2 regions of the Pseudomonas sp. GNP014 genome follow, and region 2 is predicted to be linked to the other one. Evidence: predicted binding sites of a transcription regulator. Region 2 holds the regulator's gene; the other holds the start of a gene.

Region 1 (3,404 bases), 2.8 Mb from region 2:
GGAATTTGGCCAGGAAGTCATCGGCACCGACTTTCTTGACCATCGCCTGATTGAATACCCCCGACAACGAAGTATGCAGGATGATATGAAGCTTTTGCATGCGTGGATCGCTGCGGATTTCCGCCGTCAGGGTGTACCCGTCCATCTCCGGCATCTCGATGTCGGAAATCATCATCAGGAACTCTTCTTCCGGCTTCTTGCCCTCGTCGACCAGCTTGCGCAGATAGTCCAGCGCCTGCTTGCCGTCGTTCAGCGCCACCACTTCGACGCCGACCGTCTGCAGGCAACGCGTGACCTGCTTGCGCGCCACCGACGAGTCATCGACCGTCAGCACGCGCAGCGACAACGCCTTGCTCTGGGTTTCGACGTCGACCACACCCACCGAAATCGCTTCCGGTGTCGGCGCCACTTCCGCCAGCACTTTCTCGACGTCGATGATTTCGACTAACTGATTGTCCACTCGAGTCACAGCGGTCAGGTAGTGATCGCGACCCGTGCCCTTGGGTGGCGGATGGATCTCTTCCCAGTTCATGTTGACGATGCGCTCCACCGAGCGAACCAGGAAACCCTGGGTCTTGGTGTTGTACTCCGTAATGATCACGAACGGACTGTTCTTGTCTTTCAACGCCCCGGAACCGGTCGCCATTGCCAGATCGAGGATCGGAATGGTTGCCCCCCGGATATTCGCCACCCCGCACACGACAGGACTGGACTTGGGCATCAACGTCAGCGACGGGCATTGCAGCACTTCCCGCACCTTGAACACGTTGATTCCGTAGAGCTGCTGACCGTCGAGACGGAACAACAACAGCTCCAGGCGATTCTGCCCTACCAGTTGCGTGCGCTGGTTTACCGAATCCATTACACCAGCCATGCCCAGACTCCTACACCAACGCCAAGTGTTGTTGCGACGCACATTCATTGCTAAACGGCACGGCGCTTGCTTTTTAACTCGTATGAACGCTCAAACGACATTTTTCCGACGCCTGACATCTTCCCTTCGCAGAGGGCTTTGCGCGGTGTCCGCCGTTTGCTTCTTTTTCGCTGGCAGCCCTGCCATTGCTGATGCGGTTACCTTGCCTGACATGCTTATCGGCGTCACTCAGGGCTTTCTTGAGTTCACCGTAGAAGACTATCTGGCTACCAGTCAAACGGAAGGCCGCTACGAAATCGAAGTAAACCAGCTCGACCCCCGCATGCACATGCCTATGTGCGACAAGGAATTGACAGCCAGCCTGGAGAGTCCGGCACGTCCGTTGGGCCGGGTAACGGTAAAGGTTCGCTGTGAAGGCACCTCGCCCTGGACCGTGTTCGTGCCCGCTCAAGTCCGCCTGTTTCGCGAGATTGTGACCACCACTCGACCGCTCAAACGCGCCGGCATTATCGAGCCGCGGGACGTGACCTTGCGCGAGCGCGACGTCAGCCTGATCAATCAGGGTTTTCTGACGTCCGTAGACGAAGCGATCGGGCAGAAATTGACCCGACCAACGGTCGCCGATCAGGTGATTACCCAGGTGCATCTGGAACAGGCAGAAGTCATTCGCAAGGGCGATCAAGTGGTCATCATCGCCCGCAGCGGTACGCTGGCTGTGCGAATGCCGGGCGAAGCCCTGTCCAACGGCGGCTTGAAGGAGCAGATCCGGGTGAAAAACCTCAACTCCCAGCGGGTCATCAAGGCGCAGGTCATCGCGCCCGGCCAAGTGGAAGTGGCCATGTGAACCACTGAGCAGAAAACTGGCGCCGACCTCGCCGCTTCCCTAAACTGTGCCGCAGCAGGACACGCGCCGGTACATGAGGCTCATTGCCAAATGGGCCTAAAGTTTTCCAGGGGATGGCCGAAAACATGGCAAGCGTCCAAATTCCCAGAGGTTTTTTATCATGGTCATCGATTTCAGCCGTTTGAACAGCTCCTCGTCACTTACAGGCAGTACGCGTACCAGCGCGCCGAAGGAAACCGTTGAAAACGGCACTTCCGCACCGCTGAATACCCCGGCCGAATCGGCCAGTACCGCAAAAAGCGGGGAATCGGTACACCTCAGCAATGAGGCTCAACAGTTGCAGAAGGTCACTGACAAGCTGCGCGATCAGCCTGCTGTCGACAAAGCCCGTGTGGCCGAGTTGAAAGCCGCGATTGCCGATGGCAGCTATAAAGTCGACAGCAACCGTGTAGCCAGCAAACTGCTCAACTTCGAAGCCCAGCGCTAGGCCACCGCCAGCGCGAGGCTTTTGGACGCTTAGAAACCAAGGCCAGCCATGCACGACACTAATTTATTGCAACTGATCATCGACGACTTTGCTCCAGCTCAACAATTGCTGGAGTTGCTGCAAAACGAGTCCCTCGCCTTGCACGGTCGCGACATGCCACTGCTGGAAGAAATTCTGGCGCGCAAACAGGCATTGATCATTCTGCTCGAACAGCATGGCCGCAAGCGCAGCGAAATCCTCGCCAGCCTCAACCTGCCGACCAATCGGCAGGGTCTTGAGCAATTGGCCAGCCAGTCGAGCATCGGCGACCAATTGCTCAGTCAAAGTGATGTCCTCACCGATCTCATTGCCCAATGCCAGGCGGCCAACGTCAACAATGGCCAATCGATCCTGGTCCAGCAGGCTGCCACAGCCAATCAGCTGAAGATCCTCACCGGTGGCGAGCCGCCAGCGCTCTACGACGCCAGCGGAACCTTCGCCAAGCCCGTCAAGCCGCGTACGTTCAGCCAGGCGTGAGCCATTCGATGGGCCCGCACTATCAACACGTGAAGCATGCTGGCAAAATGCCGGCTAGTCATCGTCAAATTTTGTCTGGAGATTGAGAAAACGTGCCAAACGCCCTAAGCGCGGATGATGCTCCGCAGCCACCAAAGGTGCTGACCACGCCCCTGGAAATCTCCAGCAACCTGCGCCAACTGCAAGAGAGTCATGATCCACTGATCATCACCTTCCATGAACGCAGCCAGCGCTTCCAGAGTTATTTGATCAAGGTTGACCGCGACAGCGCCTCGATCGCCCTAGACGAGATGATCCCGCGCGATGGCGAACGCTTCCTGCTGGCCGGCGAGCCGTTCAAGGTCGAAGGCTTTCACGAAGGCGTGCGCATTGCCTGGGAATGCACCGGCAGGCTGAACATCGAAGAGTCCGATGGCGACCGTTTCTACACTGGCGACTTGCCCACCGAAGTGGTTTACCACCAGCGCCGCAATGCCTTTCGCGCAGCTCTGAAACTGACCGATCTGGTCAGCGTCGAACTGGGCGGCGAGAAGCTCAAGGCGCCAATCAACGGCAAATTGCTGGATATCTCCGCGACCGGCTGCAAGCTGCGTTTCGAAGGTGACATCACTGACCGCCTGCAACTGGGCCAGGTCTACGACCGGCTGATCGCTCCGCCGCTGTTCGGCAACCAGCCGACCTCC
Region 2 (3,404 bases):
GGATTCTCAATGTGCCGGTGACGCACGTTGATCCGGGCCAGTCGCTGGTGCAGGCGCTGGATCCGTTGCTGCGCAAACGCGTGGTGCTGATTGATACTGCCGGCCTGCAAGCCAGCGATCCGGCCCTGCGCATGCAGCTGGAAAGTCTGGCCGGGCGCGGTATCCGTTCAAAAAATTATCTGGTGCTGGCAACCACCAGCCAGAAACAGGTTCTAACCGCCGCTTATCACAGTTACAAGCGTTGCGGGCTTGCCGGGTGCATCCTGACTAAACTGGATGAAACGGCCAGCCTTGGCGAAGTGTTGAGCCTGGCGATCAGTCATGAATTGCCGGTCGCGTACCTGACCGATGGCCCACGGATTCCGGATGATCTGCATCTGCCGCGCCGTCATCAACTGGTCAGCCGCGCCGTCAGCGTGCAAATGCAGGAAGAACCCAGCGAAGAAGCCATGGCTGACATGTTCGCTGATATCTATCACAGCCCGACCAAGCAGGTAGGCTGAGGTATTCATGAACAGTTTTTGTACCTACATCGATGGCCTGCCATGCATTGTTCCGGTTGTGAACGCGCAGCCAGTAATGTGGCCTCCGTCTATGCAAGACAAGGTAAAGAAATAACATGGGCAGCATGCATCCCGTACAGGTGATCGCGGTGACCGGCGGCAAAGGTGGCGTCGGCAAGACTAACGTGTCAGTGAACTTGTCTCTGGCGCTGGCAGAGCTTGGCCGTCGGGTCATGCTGCTGGACGCCGACCTGGGGCTGGCGAACGTCGACGTTCTGCTGGGACTGACCCCCAAACGTACTTTGGCCGACGTGATCGAAGGCCGCTGCGAGCTGCGCGACGTCCTGTTGCAGGGCCCCGGCGGGATCCGCATCGTGCCGGCCGCTTCCGGCACCCAGAGCATGGTGCACCTGAGCCCGGCGCAGCACGCCGGCCTGATTCAGGCGTTCAGCGACATCGGCGACAATCTCGACGTGCTGGTGATCGACACCGCTGCGGGTATTGGTGACTCGGTAGTCAGTTTTGTACGCGCCGCGCAGGAAGTGTTGCTGGTGGTCTGCGACGAGCCGACGTCCATTACCGACGCCTACGCGCTTATCAAACTGCTCAACCGCGATTACGGCATGAACCGCTTCCGCGTGCTGGCCAACATGGCCCAGAGCCCGCAGGAAGGGCGCAACCTGTTCGCCAAGTTGACCAAGGTCACGGATCGCTTCCTTGACGTGGCCCTACAATACGTCGGCGCCGTGCCTTACGACGAAAGCGTGCGTAAGGCGGTGCAGAAGCAGCGTGCGGTCTATGAAGCCTTTCCGCGTTCCAAGTGCGCCCTGGCGTTCAAGGCCATCGCCCAGAAGGTCGACACCTGGCCGCTGCCGGCGAACCCGCGCGGCCACCTGGAATTTTTCGTCGAGCGCCTCGTGCAGCAAACGGCAGGACCAGTGCTATGACCGCCAGCGGTATGAATTACTACAAGAAGTCGGCACGCGACGCGCAATACGAGTTGATCGAGCGTTACGCGCCACTGGTCAAACGCATTGCCTACCACTTGCTGGCACGCTTGCCGGCCAGTGTGCAGGTCGAAGACCTGATTCAGGCCGGCATGATCGGTCTGCTCGAAGTCTCGACCAAATACGACGCCAGCAAAGGCGCCAGTTTCGAAACGTACGCGGGCATTCGAATCCGCGGCGCGATGCTCGATGAAGTCCGTAAAGGGGACTGGGCGCCACGCTCGGTTCACCGCAACACCCGTATGGTCAGCGACGCAATTCGGGCAATTGAAGCTAAAACCGGCCGTGATGCTAAAGATCACGAGGTTGCGGCCGAACTCCAATTGAGTCTCGACGATTACTACGGGATTTTGAATGACACCCTGGGCAGCCGCCTGTTCAGTTTCGACGACCTGTTGCAGGACGGCGAACACGAAGGGCTGCACGAGGATGGCGCCAGTGCTCATCTTGAGCCGTCACGCGATCTGGAAGATGAACGTTTCCAGGCCGCACTGGCGGACGCGATTGCCAATTTGCCGGAGCGTGAGCGACTGGTGTTGGCGCTGTACTACGACGAAGAGCTGAACCTCAAGGAAATCGGTGAAGTCCTTGGCGTCAGTGAGTCGCGGGTCAGCCAGTTACACAGCCAGTGCGCGGCCCGCTTGCGGGGGCGTTTGGGGGAGTGGCGAGCGCGCTGAAGGCAGTGTGGGGACACTGCGAACGAGGCTGGTGCGGTGATGAACGGCACCGGTCTTGCTCTGTTGTGCTCCAGACAGTCTTCGAGTGCTACGCCGGATTGATTGAAATGGCGCGTCCAGGTGCTGGGCGCGTTTAAGACTGCTTGGAGGTCGAATTGGACAAGAACATGAAAATCCTCATCGTTGATGACTTCTCAACGATGCGGCGGATCATCAAGAACCTGCTGCGTGATCTGGGGTTCACCAACACCGTCGAGGCCGACGATGGCACCACTGCCATTCCGGTGCTCAACAGCGGAAGCATCGACTTTCTGGTAACGGACTGGAACATGCCGGGCATGACCGGTATCGACCTGCTGCGCCACGTGCGTGCCGATGAAAAACTCAAGCACCTGCCGGTGCTGATGGTGACGGCAGAAGCCAAGCGTGAGCAGATCATCGAAGCGGCCCAGGCCGGTGTGAACGGCTACGTGGTCAAACCTTTCACGGCTCAGGCGCTGAAAGAAAAAATCGAGAAGATTTTCGAACGCATCGGCTGATGAACGCGCGGGGGAGCTATGGAGCATAACGAATCTTCACAGGGCGATTTCGAGTCGACCCTGAAAAAACACGCGGTCGAACTGGTCGAGAGCCTTGAAAAAGGCAGGTTCGGCGACGCTGTGCAACTGATCCATGAGCTCAATCAGACCCGTGACCGCGGCCTGTATCAGGAAGTGGGCAAGCTCACGCGCGAACTGCACAGTGCGATCGTCAACTTCCAGATTGATCCGCACATGCCGCAGGCCGAGGAAGTGTCGCAAATCACCGACGCCACCGAACGCCTGGGCTATGTGGTCAAGCTGACTGAAGCCGCGGCCAACCGCACCATGGATCTGGTGGAAAGCGCCACCCCGGTGGTCAATGGCCTGGCTGACGAAGCCCAGGCCCTGAGCACCGATTGGGGTCGCTTCATGCGTCGCGAGGTCGGGGCTGAAGAGTTCCGCGAACTGGCGCGTCGGGTCGACGGTTTTCTGTCGCGCAGCAGCACGGACAACCGTGCGGTGTCGAGCAACCTCAACGACATCCTGCTGGCCCAGGATTACCAGGACCTGACCGGTCAGGTGATCAAGCGCGTGACCCAACTGGTCACCGAAGTCGAAAGCAATTTGCTCAAACTCGTGCTCATGGCCAGTCAGGTGGACCGCTTTGCGGGCATCGAACATGACCGCGCCGCGATG

What was found. The regulator FliA, encoded in region 2, starts transcription of late flagellar genes. The targets are predictions, from matches to a motif close to CTAAAGTTTNNNNNNNNNNNGCCGNTAA.
Region 1: a site for FliA is predicted at 1,815-1,842, ahead of flgM (flagellar biosynthesis anti-sigma factor FlgM). Genes of this name have one in related genera too.

Annotation. Positions count from the first base shown of each region.
Region 1 is NZ_JBTGUS010000001.1:5,841,783-5,845,186, forward strand. Features, by position in the region: gene ACXX9E_RS26275 (chemotaxis protein CheV) at 1-874, opposite strand, end outside; gene flgA (flagellar basal body P-ring formation chaperone FlgA) at 957-1,718, shown strand; gene flgM (flagellar biosynthesis anti-sigma factor FlgM) at 1,879-2,205, shown strand; gene ACXX9E_RS26290 (flagella synthesis protein FlgN) at 2,254-2,721, shown strand; gene ACXX9E_RS26295 (flagellar brake protein) at 2,814-3,404, shown strand, end outside.
Region 2 is NZ_JBTGUS010000001.1:3,003,999-3,007,402, forward strand. Features, by position in the region: gene flhF (flagellar biosynthesis GTPase FlhF) at 1-503, shown strand, start outside; gene fleN (flagellar synthesis regulator FleN) at 620-1,450, shown strand; gene fliA (RNA polymerase sigma factor FliA) at 1,447-2,187, shown strand; gene ACXX9E_RS13510 (chemotaxis response regulator CheY) at 2,355-2,726, shown strand; gene ACXX9E_RS13515 (protein phosphatase CheZ) at 2,745-3,404, shown strand, end outside.